Linked DNA regions of Botrimarina mediterranea. The protein of the gene in region 2 binds, or shares a complex with, the protein of the main gene of each other region. Links are inferred from orthologs where the notes say so. Each region holds a gene or a part of one and is shown on either strand. Other genes may lie near its edges.

Region 1 (5,511 bases), 1.0 Mb from region 2 along the record:
ACGCCTGGATGACCCGCAGATTCAGCAGCCGTTGCTGGCAGTTCTTCCAGATGTCGAGCGTGCGGTCGACGATGACCACCAGCAGCAGCGCGATGCCGGCGACATGCAGCTTGGTGAGCCGCTCGGCGTCGGTGAGCCCTTCCGCTAGCAGCACGTTATCGACGACGTAGCGCATGAACAGTGGCTGCGCGACTTCCAGGGTCGCCACCGCCAGCGCTAGGCCCATCATCAACGCAACGGCGCCACGGTGCGGCCACAGCCACTCGATGTACTGCCGCAGGTACTGCTGCCGCTCGTCGGCGGATGCCCGCTTGTGGTCCTTCTCAGGGTCCGCGGCGCCCGGCGGCAGGTCGGCCTCGACCTTGCCGGCAAGATAAGCCTGACGGAACCGCTCGAAACGCGAGCGGGACGAACGCAAACGGGGCACGGCAGCGGGGGGCGAGGGGTAGGGAAGGGGAAGCGAGGCGGGACGGAGAAGTGTAGCGCGACGCGGCTGACGAGCAAGCGTTAGTAGGCGTACTTAGCGACTTGCAAGGAAGAGTGGTGCTTCAAACGGAGGCGTTCCCTGTTCCCTCTCGAATTTCGGAGTTACCGAGGGCTATTACAACGTGATGAACAAGGGCTTCAACCACAACAAGACCTGAGTACGACCGTTGCGAAACCAACTCTTTGCGAGGCCGCGCGAAGGGGCTCGTCGGGCAAGGGTCACAGGTGGCCAATTGCAACTGAAAAGGTCAGCAAACATCGGAAAAACACGGAATCCGTAACGCCCCGCTAGAGGCTCCTGGCGGCCTTCTAGCGGCGTTCTGATCCTCCCCGAGCCCCAACTTCGCCTCGGGGTGTTTGGAGCCGTCCTAGGGCCTCCTGTGGGCCCTCAGGGGCCTGCTGTGGGCGCCACCGATTCGACACCGGAGTCAGTGTGCAGCAATGAAGGCTGATCGCTACAAGGCACACGCTTCCGGGGCTAAAGCCGCCCGGCTCGCACTTACGCGAGAACTCAGCGAGCCGCGTGGCGTAAGCCCCGGAGGGCGCCACGAACCGTTCGCACAGCCGCTTACTTCCCGCAGTAGTCAATCGTCCGCGCGATCTCGCTCTTCAAGTCCGCGCGGCGGACGATGCGGTCGATGTAGCCGTGCTCGAGGAGGAACTCGCTTGTCTGAAAGCCCTCGGGGAGTTCGGTGCGGAGCGTGGCCTTAATCGTTCGCGGGCCGGCGAAGCCGATCAGCGCCTTGGGCTCGGCGAACACCAGGTCGCCCAGCGACGCGAAGCTCGCGGCGACGCCGCCCATCGTGGGGTTGGTGAGCACCGAAATAAACAGGCCGCCAGCGTCGCCGTACTTCGCCAGCGCGGCGGAGACCTTGGCCATCTGCATCAGTGAGAGGATGCCCTCGTGCATCCGGGCGCCGCCGCCCGAGCCGCTGACGATCACGACGGGGAGCTTCTGCTCGGTGGCGCGCTCGATGAGCCGGGTGAGCCGCTCGCCGACGACCGAGCCCATGCTCCCCATGATGAAGGCCGAGTCGGTGACGCCGAACGCCACCCGGCGGCCGCGGATCATGCCCGCGCCGGTGAGGGCCGCGTCCTTCAGGCCGGTCCGCTTCTGCTCGGCGATGACGCGCTCGGCGTAGGGCTTCTTGTCGGCGAATTGCAGCGGATCGGCCGGCATCAGGTCGCCGTCCCACTCCTCGAACGTCCCCTCGTCGAGCATGAACCGAACCCGGTCGGGCGCGCTGAGATACATGTGCCGGCCGCAGACCGGGCACACGCTCATCAGTTGTTCGACTTCCTTGCGGAAGACGGTCTCGCCGCAGTCGTCGCAACGCAGCCACAATCCGCTCGGGACGCCGCGCTTGGGGCGCGGGGCGGCCGGGGTCGGCAAGGCGTCTTCGGGCGTCTGGTTGTCAGACGTCATGGCGGCGGGCGGGATCGACTGGCCGATCGACATAGGGCAAGGCGGGGCGGGGGTAGCTGTTTTCTCAGCGGCCACGAGAGCCGCGTCGTCCCCGACCGCGGCAGACCCACGGCGAGGGGGAGCAATCTCGCAGAGGACGCGGAGCCGTCGCGCAGCGGGGGCCGCTGGCGCCACCGGCGCGTCCGTGCGCATCTTACCAGTCTGTTAAGGTCGCCACCATGGCGGCAGGACCATGAGTTTCCCTCAAAAATCGGCCCGAATGCCCCGCCCCAGCCGCCTGTCGATCGCCGTTCCCGCCGATTTGTGGCTCCCCACGGCAGTCTGCTCGTACGGCTACTTCCTGCTGGCGCCCAACCGCTGGCGCCCTCAGGAGTTCACTTGGGAGCGATCGTTCGACGCCGCCGAGTTCGGTCTCCCCGAGGAGCGGTTCCACGCCACGATCGACCAACCCGCCGGACGGGGGGCGCCCCTGCGGGTCCGCTGCGACGTGGTCGTCTCGCCGCCGGCCCGCCAGGCCCTGCGGGCGGCGATCGGCCGGATGCTCCGCCTCGACAAAGACCTCCGCCAGCTCCACCGGGCTCTCCCCGCCGCCAAACGCCGCGGCTACGGCCGGCTGATCCGGTCGGCGACGCTGCTGGAGGACATGGTCAAGACGATCACCAGCTGCAACGTCGGCTGGCCGAGCACGGTGCGGATGAACCAGCTGCTGGTCGAGCGCGTCGGCGGCGGCGCCTTCCCCTCGGCCGAGCGCCTCGCCCGCTGGACGCCGGCGCGGCTACAGAAAGTCTGTCGGGTCGGCTATCGGGCCAAGCGGATCATCGGCCTCGCGCGGCTGTTCGCCAAAGGCCAGCTCGAAGCCGCTTGGTTCGAGTCGCCGGAGCGCTCGACCGAGGAGCTGCGCGAGAAGCTGCTGTCGCTCGATGGGTTCGGCCCCTACTCGGCGGCGAACGTACTTCAGCTGCTCGACCGCGACGACGAGCTGCCGATCGACACCGAAACCTACCGCCTCTACTGCAAACGCCAAGGCGTCGAGCGACCCGTCAACCCGCTCGCGCTGCACCCACAGATCATCACCCATTACGAGCGCTACCGCCCGCACCGCTTCCTGGCGTACTGGTTCGAACTCTGGCGCGACTACGAGAGCCAACGCGGCGAAGCCTGGACCTGGGACGCCGACACCGTAGGCTCATCCTTCACCGCAGCGCAGCTTGATAAATGAACCACAAAGGAACGAGGGAACAAAGGAAAGTATTAAGGGCCCGCGAATAGCGCGAATGGACTGTCTTATTCGCGCCCATTCGCGCTATTCGCGGGCTATTTTAATCCTTTGTTCCTTCGTTCCTTTGTGGTTCAACTAAATCGATAGCCCGTTTTTTGGCTTCGAGGTCTAATCTGACGGGGGCGGGGTGTGAGCTAGACTTGGGGGATGCACCATGTCTACCTCCGAGATTCGCTTGATGAGAATGATGCAGCACACGGTCAAGAGCTGTCGCCTGATGCAGATCAGCGAGGACGAAGCCCTCGCCGTGGGCGGGCTATTGGCCAAGGTTTTTCCGAAGCCCGACAAAGGGCCGGTTGAAAGGGCTGCGCAGCTCAAGCGGATTGGGCAGGAGTATGACGGGCCTGTCGAGTGCGGCCCGGTGTCGCACATCATCCTTCAAGAAGACCGTGTCGTCGCCCATGCCGTGACTTTCGGCCGCACGGTCGGCGCCAACGCGGGCGAGCTCACGGTGATGGCGCTCGCTTACGTGGCGACCGACCCGGAGTGCCGCGGCCAAGGCCTCGGCGCCGCGGTGACGCACGCGGCGTTCGCGCGCGTCGATCAGGGCGTGTTTCCATTCGCGCTGTTTCAGACCAGCTTCAAGGTTCAGCCGTTCTATGAGCAGATCGGCTGCAAGCTCGTCGAAAACCGCGTTTACAACTCGCTGAATGAAGAAGACCCGCAGGCGAATCCCTTCTGGGATGATGTCTTGATGCGTTATCCAGCGAGTGAGGGTTGGCCCATTGGTGAAATCGACCTTCGCGGTCGTGGTTGGTGAGGGCGGCTCGGTCCGTGATTCACGCGCGGCTAGCGCCGACGGCTCATGATGCGAGCATCTCTTCGATGACTTCGATCACGCGCGGGCAGCCGTCCGGGCATGGGCGCGTTTGGGCGAGGCGCTCGCGGTAGAGTTCGCGGCGCCCGAGAAAGCCCTGCATGTCGTCGGCGGTGACGCGTTCCAGTATCCGCCGTTCGCCGCCCTGCATCTGCTCGACGAACTCGCCATTGATGCGTTGCTCGTAGTGGTGACGTTCGGGGAGCACCAGCACCGGCTTGCCAAAGTACAGGGATTCGCCGGTGAGTTGGTTGCCCGCGGCGCCGATCACTGCGTCGCAGCCCGCCAGATCGTCGGCGAAGGTCTGCTCGTCGATGGGGTGATAGGTCAGTGAGCCTTTGGCGGGTCGTGCACCGAGCCCGTAGAGCTTGACCGGCATCGGCAGATCCGCCAGCAAGTCGAGCACCCGTTGCGGCGTCGCCCGGCGGACGTAGGAGAGGATGAAATCGCCCTTCGTCGGCTGACGGCTGGCGACAGCGCTGCGGATCAGCGGGCCGACCTGCACGACGTCCTCGCAACCGCGACGCAGCGGCGGCTTGTAGAACGCCGAGACGACCGTTCGCTCTTGGCGGATGCCGAAGGCCCAGATCGACCAGCTCATCCGCCATGCCCAATCCCGCAGCTCGCGCGGCAGGGTCGAGAGGTCGTAGGTCGAAAGAAAGTGCTGATGATCAAGGCTCAACACGGGCACGCCCTGACGTCGCGCGGCGCGGGGGAGCAGGGGCTCAAAGTCGGTGATGACGAGGTCTGGACGCTCGGCGACGATCGCCTCTTCCAATTCGTTCGTGTGCCGCCGCATCGACGCCCAGAACGCTAATCCAAGGCGGATCGTCTTGAGGTTGTCGATCCCCGAGGTCGTGTAGTGGAACTTGAGCCCCGGGATCTCACGGACGTCGACCTCGGCGTCGTCTGCGTACTCCTTCGCCAGGAATTCCAGGGCATCGTGCGAGGTGAATAGCACCACCCGATGCCGCCCCCGCATCCGCTCGACAACAGCCCGCGCGCGAGCCGCATGGCCGCGACCCTCGCCCATCACGCTGTAGTAGAGGAGGGACACAGGGAAGTGGGAAGTAGGAAGTGCGAAGTGGGAGGAAGCAAGTTTGGTTAGAAGTGTTGTAATGGCCGCTGCATCGCTTGCGCCAACTTCCCACTTCCAACTTCCTACTTCTTTCCAATGAACCGGTAATACGGCGCGCGGATGATCGGCAGCAGCGGCAGCTTGCCTTGCGACTCTTCCACCAACTCGGCGGTGAAGCGCCGTTCGAGCATCGGCAGGTGGTCGGGGCTCGGGTGGACGTTGTCGTGGTTGAACCAGTACGGCCAGAAGTTGCGGTTGAAGTACGAGTGCTTCCGCCGCCCGTCGGCCGGGTACTTGCGCGAGACGTAGAAGTCCACGACGCCGATGACGCCTCCGGGCTTGAGCAGACGCTGCGCTTCTTCGATCGCCGCGAACCAGTCGGGGATCATCGTTAGCGAGTAGGTGAACGTCACCAGATCGAGCGA
Region 2 (8,182 bases):
CGCGAACCGCTTCTGAGGCGTCACTAAGATCGATGACTTCCGACATGAGGTACTCCTGCGGAGAGCTTCCACCAGCCTATCTTACCGCAGCAACCAACGCAGGCAAAACAATCTGCTGGGCGGGTAGGAACGCCTTGTTCCTACCGTGATATGCAGCACGCCAACCACATCAGCCGCCCGCCGTGAACGTCCGCTCGACGAACGTCGTGTCGATCCGGGCCTCGCTGAACGCGGTGTGGCTGAGGATCTCTTTGTGGAGCGGGATCGTCGTTTTGATGCCTTCCACCTTTAGTTCGGCGAGGCAGCGGAGCATCGAGGCGATCGCCTCATCGCGGGTTGCCTGGCGCACCAGGAGCTTGCCGATCATCGAGTCGTAGTACGGCGGCACGACGTAGCCCGAGTGGGCGTGCGAGTCGAACCGCACGCCGAAGCCGCCGGGGATCACCAGCCGCTCGATCTTGCCCGGCGACGGCTGGAAGTTCTTCGCGGGGTCCTCGGCGTTGATGCGGCACTCGATCGCGTGGCCCAAGCGCGGGATGTCTTCCTGCTTGAGCCACAGTTCTTCGCCCGCGGCGATGCGGATCTGCGCCTTGATCAGGTCGACGCCGGTGACTAGTTCGGTGACCGGGTGCTCGACCTGGATGCGGGCGTTGACTTCGATGAAGTAGAAGTTGCCGTCCTTATCGACGATGAACTCGACGGTCGCCGCGTTGGAGTAATCGGCGGCCTTGATGAGGCGCACCGCCGCCTCGCACATCTCCTGCCGCGTCTCTTCGTTGATATTCGGGCTCGGCGACTCTTCGATGAGCTTCTGGTGCCGCCGCTGGGTGGAGCAGTCGCGTTCCCAGAGGTGGATGGCGTTGCCGTGCTTGTCGGCGAGGACTTGCACCTCGACGTGGCGCGGGTGCTCGATGTACTTCTCGAGGTAGACGTCGCCGTTGCCGAACGCGGCCTCGGCCTCGGCGCGGGCTTGTTGCAACGCCGACTTGAGCGCCAAGTCGTTCGAGGCGACACGCATGCCGCGGCCGCCGCCGCCGGCGGTCGCCTTGATCAGCACGGGGAAGCCGACCTCGTGGGCGAACTTCACCGCCTCGGACTCTTCGCTGATGCACCCCGCGCTACCGGGCACCACCGGCACGCCGGCCTGACGGGCCAGTTCGCGGGCTGTGTTCTTATCGCCGAGCTTTGCCATCGCCTCGGGCGAGGGGCCGATGAAGTCAATCTGGCAGTTGCGGCAGATCTCGTTGAAGTGGGCGTTCTCGGACAGAAAACCGAAGCCCGGGTGGATCGCCTCGACGTTGCCGACCTCGGCCGCCGCGATGACGTTGGCGATCTTGAGGTAGCTCTCCGACGCCCTCGCCGGGCCGATGCAGTAGGCCTCGTCGGCCAGCGACAAGTAGTTGGAGCCGCGGTCCCCTTCGCTGAAGACGGCGACCGACTCGATGCCCATCTCTTTGCAAGCGCGGATCACCCGCAGGGCAATCTCGCCGCGGTTCGCGATCAGGATCCTTCGGTACATCGAGGCAGCGTCTTGTGTTCTAGCGAAGGCCCGGCAAGCGGGGACGCGTTCGCGTCACGGTTCCGGGAGGGGGAGGGCAGGGCGGCGGGCTACTCGATTCGAACCTAGTTACTCGATACGGAAGAGCGGCTGGCCGAATTCGACCGGCATGCCGTTCTCGACCAGCACCGCCGTGATTTTGCCGCTCGTCTCGGCGGGGATCTCGTTGAAGACTTTCATGGCTTCAATGATGCAGATCGTGGTGTCGGGGCCGACCTGGTCGCCAATCTTGATGAACGGCGCCGCGTCGGGGCTCGACGACAGGTAGAACGTGCCGACCATCGGGCTATTGATCGTCTTGCCAGCCGGAGCGGCCGCGGGGGCCGAGGGCGCCGCCGCTGGGGCAGGGGCCGCCTGAGGAGCCGGGGCAGGCGCCGCCGCGGGGGCATAGGCCGGCGTCGCGGTGAAGACCGGCTGATCGGCCCCACGGCGGAGGCGGACCCGCTGGTTGCCCTGGCGGAGATCGATCTCCGAAAGGTCGTGTTCGTTCATCAAAGCCACGAGCCGACGGACACGGCGGACGTCGAAGACGTCTTGGGCTTCGGTGGGGTCTTGTTTGCTGTCTTCAGCCACGGTCGGGGTTCTCGTCGTCTCTCGGCACGTGCACAGGCGGACCGCTACGGTCGCCCACGGCCCCGCAGTTTACCCGCCAAGGGGGGGCGTCACTAGACCGGACCCGGGAGCGAATCTTTAGGCGAGCCGGGTGGCGTCAGCCCCCGAAGGAAACTGCATTTTCGCCGATAGAGACAGCGCTTCCCTCCGGGGGCTCACGCCACCCCGTTCGCAGGACGTGGGTCTTGAGGGACTAAAGCACGCTACTTTCGATGGACTTCGGCACATCCGAGAGCAGCTCGTGGCCCGTTTTGGTAACCAGCACGTCATCCTCGATCCGCACGCCGCCCCAGCCGGGGAGGTAGATGCCGGGCTCGACGGTCACCACCATGCCGGGGACGAGCTCGTTGGGCATGTTGCGGCCCATCCTTGGCCCCTCGTGGATCTCGAGGCCGACGCCGTGGCCCAGGCCGTGGCCGAACTCCTTGCCGTAACCAGCCTTGGTGATGACGTTGCGGGCGGCGGCGTCGACGTCCTCGCACTTCACGCCCGGCCGGATGGCGTCGATCGCGGCGAGCTGGGCCTCCAGAACGATGCTGTAGACCTTCTGCATCTTCTTCGAAGGCTCAACGTGGAACACCATCCGCGTCAGGTCGCTGGCGTAGAGCGGCGCGAAAACGCCCCAGTCGATGAGCGTGAAGTCGTAGTCGCCCACCACGGCGTCCGTCGGCGAGGCGTGAGGCAGCGCCGCGCGGGGGCCGGCGGCGACGATCGCCGGGAAACTAAGGCACTTCCCGCCGAAACGCCGGGCTTGGTACTCGAGTTCGCGCGCCAGGTCGGCCTCGGTGGCGTCGGGTGTCCACGCCGCCCTCACGACGTTAAAGGCCCGCTTGGCGACGTAGGCGGCGTGGCGGATGGCCTCGACCTCTTCGCGGTCTTTGACGGCGCGGAGCGACTCGACGAGCCCCGCCTGACCCTCGAACCGGACGGCCGGCGCCTCTTCCTTGAGCTGCCGCAGTGAACCAGCCGTCAGCGAGTCTTCCTCGAACCCAAGGACGCCGACGGATTTCTTCTCCAGGAGCTTTGCCGTCGTTGGCAAGATGCGTTCGCCGGGCTCACGCACTAGCAGCCGCAAGCGGGGGCACTCGTCCTCTAGCTGAGTCGTGTAGCGCGGGTCGGTCACGAGGACGGCGTCGTCGCCGGTGACGAGCAGATAACTGTCGTCGCCGGTGAAGCCCGTCAGGTAAGTGACGTTATGGAAGCTGGTGACCAGCAGCGCGTCTACCTTTTGGCGCCGCAACAGCTTCCGCAGATTCGCCCGCCGCTTCTCGTGTGTCGACATACCGACCTTTGATGCTCGTGTCCCGCAGCCGCCGTCAGGAGCGACAGCCGCTTAGGCTAGAGTATCGGCCAGCCCGATTGCGTCCGGCAACCCAGTTCCGCCGGCCACCCCTCGAGTCAGCGGCGCCGACGACGCATCGCAACAAGAACTGTCGACGCTGCGAGGGCGAGGGCGGAGGGCTCGGGGATCGCCACGGCCGAGACGAGTTGAGCGAAGGCCGACGACGAGATCGATCCGCCCAAGGCCTCACGCATCAGGACGAAATCTCCGAGATCAACATTCCCATCGAGGTTGAGGTCGCCCTTCATCCAGGAGTGAACGTTCACGTCTACCGAGCTGGACAACCAGTTGTCGACCAGAATGCCGAGGTCGCCAGTAGCAACACCATTGACGATGCCGCCGGTGACTTGGCCGTCCAGATCGATATCACCCATTTTCGAAAAGGTCGTCCTAGCATCGTCGATCTGCGAAGCATAAGTCGAATAAGAGAGGTCCGAGATGCCCGTAAACCCACCGAACAAGGAAAGCACGGAGGGCTGACCGTTGCCGAAGTAAATGCCATGCATCAAACCGGCGAGCACCCACTCGTCCCCGTCCTTCCAGAAGACCGGCCCGCCGGAGTCGCCCGCCACGCCTTGCGCTTCGTCAGGGAGGCCGTTTTCGTCGAACCGAATAGCAAACCCGATTGTGTCTAAGAAACTTCCCTCCATCAGCATGTTCTGGCTGACCCTAACGACGCCGTTGGGAGTTGTTGAGCTGCGTTGATTGGTCCCCCATTGCCAAGGGGTGGGGGACACCGGCGAGTTCGTGAAGCCGAAACCGCGGTAGGACGAAGTTGGCCAGTCAGCGGGATCGTTCAGCACGGACCCCGATGAGTTGTAGTAGAACTGGCCGTTCGTGTCGTTCGCGTCGTTGAGGGTGCGTATGCGACCCTTGCCAAAGATTGTTAATTGCTCTGACGAGGTATTGGGCAGCCGGGACGCAAGCGTCAACCGTCGGATTTCGGGATCGAGTTCCTCAGGTGACAAACCGGTCGTTGTATCAACGCCGACTCGATAGAGCCGCAAGTCCGAGCTGATGTTAAGGCTGCCATTCGATGTCCTGCGTGTTGACCCGAAGGTCGACGGGTTCGCCAAATTCGTCGCTGAGCCCGGAATGATCGGAAATGTCCCTCCGGCTATTTCGACGCTCCCACTCGTCGCCGTGTCGGCGTGATAGGCGGTCAGAAATAAGTTGTCGCCGAGATAGATGCCCGTCTTGTTCGTGGGCAGGTTGTGTGATCCCGGGTCGTCCACCGGCGGCGTCGTGTTGATTAGCGCCGGCGTGCCGGCGCCGTTCCACGTCTTGACGATCAGCGCGTCGCACGGCGCAACGCCAAACGCCAGCACCGCCGCTAGCAGTGATGTAAGTCGAATCGAATAGAAGGTCGTGTGCGACAAGCTGGGGTCCTCCGTCACCGTTCCGATGGCGACGTCGATGTGCAACGGACAAGAAGCTGGCAAAGCAGGCGCCCACTCCGACACCTCCTCCGACTCGCATTCTACGCGAACTTTGCTCTTAGGGAGAATCAAATTGGTCGGTAGATTCCCGACAAATGCGAGAGATTTGGCCCAGAAAACCTTCCACACGCGTGCAATATTCCGCGATTGGCGTACGCTCCTGCCGGATGCGCCGGCAAAGGGACCCTGAGGGCCCGGCAATCCATTCCGGCTGGAAAACCTAAGACGGATCTACCGGTGGCGCCGAATACAGAATTAATGAGTGTCTGCCCGGGGCGCTAGCAGCGCTGGCGTCCGGGGTCAGGAGCATAAACCGCACGGAAGCAGGCATGATGCCCCCGATCACTTCGATAGCAAACTGGCTGCTGAGGCTGCCCCTCCTTTGGGGTGGGCTCGCTACCCTGGCGTTCTACGCGGCAATGCAGGGCGGCATGATCGGCTCGCCGATCCTCGCCCGATACTGCGCATTGCATCCGGTCGAAGTGACCTCGATGCTGCTGTTCTTCGTCGCCATGGCGGCGCTCGCGATCCGCCTGACAGCGGTGCTCGCCCACCTCGGCGCTACACGTGTCGAGCCGCTGGGCCCAACGCCCGCTGAGGGTCAGTCCGTTGGCGAGGCGCCACAACTGTTGGCGAAGCTCGATTCGCTTTCCGGACCATTGCAACGAACGCCGCTTGTTCGACGTTTGCGTGCCGCTCTAGGCTACGTCGTCAACGTCGGCTCGGGTGACACGTTAGAATCGCACCTTGAGCACCTCGCGCAAGTCGATCGAGACAAAGCCGCTGCCGGCTACACGTTGCCCAAGCTCATGCGGGCGATGCTGCCGATCGTCGGCATGCTGGGCACGATCGTCGGCATCACGATGGCGATCGCCCAGCTCTCGCCCGAGAGCCTCGAGGAGTCCCTCGACCAGGTGATGGCGTCGCTCGCCGTCGCCTTCGACACGACCGCTCAAGCGATGGTGCTGATGCTCATCACCTGGTTCGGTGTCTACGTCGTGGAAAGCACCGAAGAACGCCTACTCGACGAGGTCGATCGTGTCACGGCTAAGCAACTGATCGGCCGCTTCCAGCAATTCGGGTCGCAGAAGGACCCCAATGTCGCTGCGATCCGCCGCATGAGCGAGCAGGTGATCGAGTCGGTCGAGCAATTGACCCACAGCCAAGCGCTGACTTGGCAGATCCTCATGGACGACATGCAGGAACGCTGGCTCAACGCGACGTCCTCGGCAGGCGAGCTACTTACCACCACCCTGGCGAACGGCCTGCGGGAGGGTCTCAAAGACCACGCCACCGGCCTCACCTCGGGGGTCGAGTTGCAGCTAAACAGCTTGGCGCAATCGCTCAACAAGCAGCAGTCGCTAGTCGCAGACGCCGTCAAGACGCAGCTCGTCTCGCTCGAACGGCTCCAAAAAGAACACGCCCAGCGACTGCATGAAACCAGCGAGGTACAAACCGGACGACTCGTCACTAGCGCCGATGGCCTGCTCGGCAATCTCCGCGACGGCCTCGAGCGGATGGCCGAACTGCTCGTCGAAGCCCTGCAGAAGCACGGCGAGACGCTCACCGAGGCCGAGAACGAGCTGGCGAGCGAGAACCGCCGCCACCTCTCGGAAGTCGAAGCGGCGATGGGCGAGGCGATGGTGATCGCCGCCGATCGCCAAGAGAAACTCGTCCGCCAGAGCGAAGCGGTCCTCCGCGAAATGCAACAAGCGCTGGTCTCCGCCGCCGGCGCGACCATCGACCAACAGAAGGAACTCGTCAAACAAGGCGAGGTGCTTCTGAAGGTTGTCGATTCGACCGGGCACGTCCAGCGGCTCGAAGAGACGCTCAACCGCAACCTGTCTTCGCTCGGTCGCGCCCACAACTTCGAAGAGACGCTTATGAACCTCTCGGCGGCGATTCAGCTGCTCAGCGCCCGCGTCGGGCGTGAGTCGAGCGCCCCGAAAGCGATCACCCCCTCGCCGTCGACCGTTCAGCAGCACAAGGCCGCATGAGACGCTCCGCCCGCGGAGAGCCGTCGGCGTTTTCGCTCTTCCCGTTCCTGGCCGTGCTGCTGTGCACGATGGGATCGCTGGTCGTGCTGCTGGTCGCGATGGCGCAAATCTCACGAGAGAAGGCCGAGGTCGAAGCCGAGGCGGCCCGCGTCGCCGCTGAAGCAGCGCGCGTTGACGAAGACTCGCCCGAGCGACGCCAGCTCGAGTCGCAAATCGTCGAAGCAGCGGGCGTCCTCAGCCGACTCCGCCTCGCCAAGGCCGAGGGCCAGCAACGGCTACGACAAGAGCAACAACGGCTCTCCGACATCGAAGACCACCTGCGTCGCCTCAGCGACGAGGCGGAGGCGCTCGTCGCTGAGACCAAGGAGCTGATCGCTGTCGAGGACGAGCACTACGACGACGCGAAGATCGCCGATCAAGAGCTGGAACGGCTCAACCAACTCGCCGGCGAGATCGAAGACGAAATCGAGCAACTCAAGCACGCCGCCGCAGGGCGCGAGCGGAAGTTCGCTGTCGTGCCGCTCCGCGATGGCCGCGCCGGCACGCTCCGCCCGCCAGTCTACTACGAGTGCACCAAGACGGGGATCGTCTTGCAGCCCGAGGGCGTGCATCTCACTTGGCAAGACCTTGTCGCCAGTGATTTCAGCAGCCCCGTCAACGCGGCCGCCCGGGCCGTATCACGGTACTACGAGGAGCACCCAGAGGCCCGCGCCGCCAACGAATCGGGTCGCCCCTACCCGCTGCTGATCGTCCGTCCCGATGGCGTCCTCTCTTACTACCAAGCCCGACTGGCGCTGGAGGGGGCCGACGTCGACTACGGCTATCAACCGGTCGCCGACGATTGGGAGCTCGAGTACGGCGAGAGCAACCCCGTTCTAGCAGCCCAGGTTGAGGACGCCGTTCGAACGGCCCGTGCCGAACGCGAAGGTCTCGCCAAGGTGATCCCGCAAGTGGGGGCGGCCCTCGCCTCGGCTGAGTCGGAAGCCCGTATGGTGATCGCTCTTTCCCATGGACAATCATCCGACGCCGGAGCCGCCGATTTCGCCGGGAACACGGCTGCCGGTCGCGTCGCCACCAACCAAACGGGCATCCGCGTCCGGCCAGCAAACCCGCGTTCGAACAACCCGTTCGAAGGCCTGCGGATCGAGGGGTCGCTCCCCGGCGAGGTCGGCGGCTCGGGCTACAGCGGAGGCATGCCGGCCGCTTCGGCCTTGAGCGAAGCGCCTGTCCCAGG

Evidence for each region.
Region 1: the proteins of accB (region 2) and accD are in contact, whole or in part, in a solved structure (PDB 8UXZ), measured with the Escherichia coli proteins. The link is inferred for Botrimarina mediterranea from one-to-one orthologs.

Annotation. Positions count from the first base shown.
Region 1 is NZ_CP036349.1:4,321,613-4,327,123, reverse strand. Bases 1-2,906 are described here. They hold accD (acetyl-CoA carboxylase, carboxyltransferase subunit beta), read right to left. Parts: upstream 1,946-2,906; coding sequence 1,055-1,945; downstream 1-1,054. Other genes in these bases: Spa11_RS16610 (DNA glycosylase family protein), read left to right, coding at 2,172-2,906; Spa11_RS16620 (ABC transporter ATP-binding protein), read right to left, coding at 1-427. Outside these bases: more of Spa11_RS16610, read left to right, coding at 2,907-3,131; Spa11_RS16605 (GNAT family N-acetyltransferase), read left to right, coding at 3,346-3,951; Spa11_RS16600 (glycosyltransferase family protein), read right to left, coding at 3,995-5,065; Spa11_RS16595 (class I SAM-dependent methyltransferase), read right to left, coding at 5,170-5,511.
Region 2 is NZ_CP036349.1:3,275,379-3,283,560, forward strand. The notes cover bases 380-3,350. They hold accB (acetyl-CoA carboxylase biotin carboxyl carrier protein), read right to left. Parts: upstream 2,132-3,350; coding sequence 1,628-2,131; downstream 380-1,627. Other genes in these bases: accC (acetyl-CoA carboxylase biotin carboxylase subunit), read right to left, coding at 380-1,519; Spa11_RS12680 (M24 family metallopeptidase), read right to left, coding at 2,364-3,350. Outside these bases: Spa11_RS12665 (hypothetical protein), read right to left, coding at 1-46; more of accC, read right to left, coding at 170-379; more of Spa11_RS12680, read right to left, coding at 3,351-3,452; Spa11_RS12685 (hypothetical protein), read right to left, coding at 3,569-4,954; Spa11_RS12690 (MotA/TolQ/ExbB proton channel family protein), read left to right, coding at 5,281-6,948; Spa11_RS12695 (hypothetical protein), read left to right, coding at 6,945-8,182. UniProt on the Escherichia coli protein: This protein is a component of the acetyl coenzyme A carboxylase complex; first, biotin carboxylase catalyzes the carboxylation of the carrier protein and then the transcarboxylase transfers the carboxyl group to form malonyl-CoA.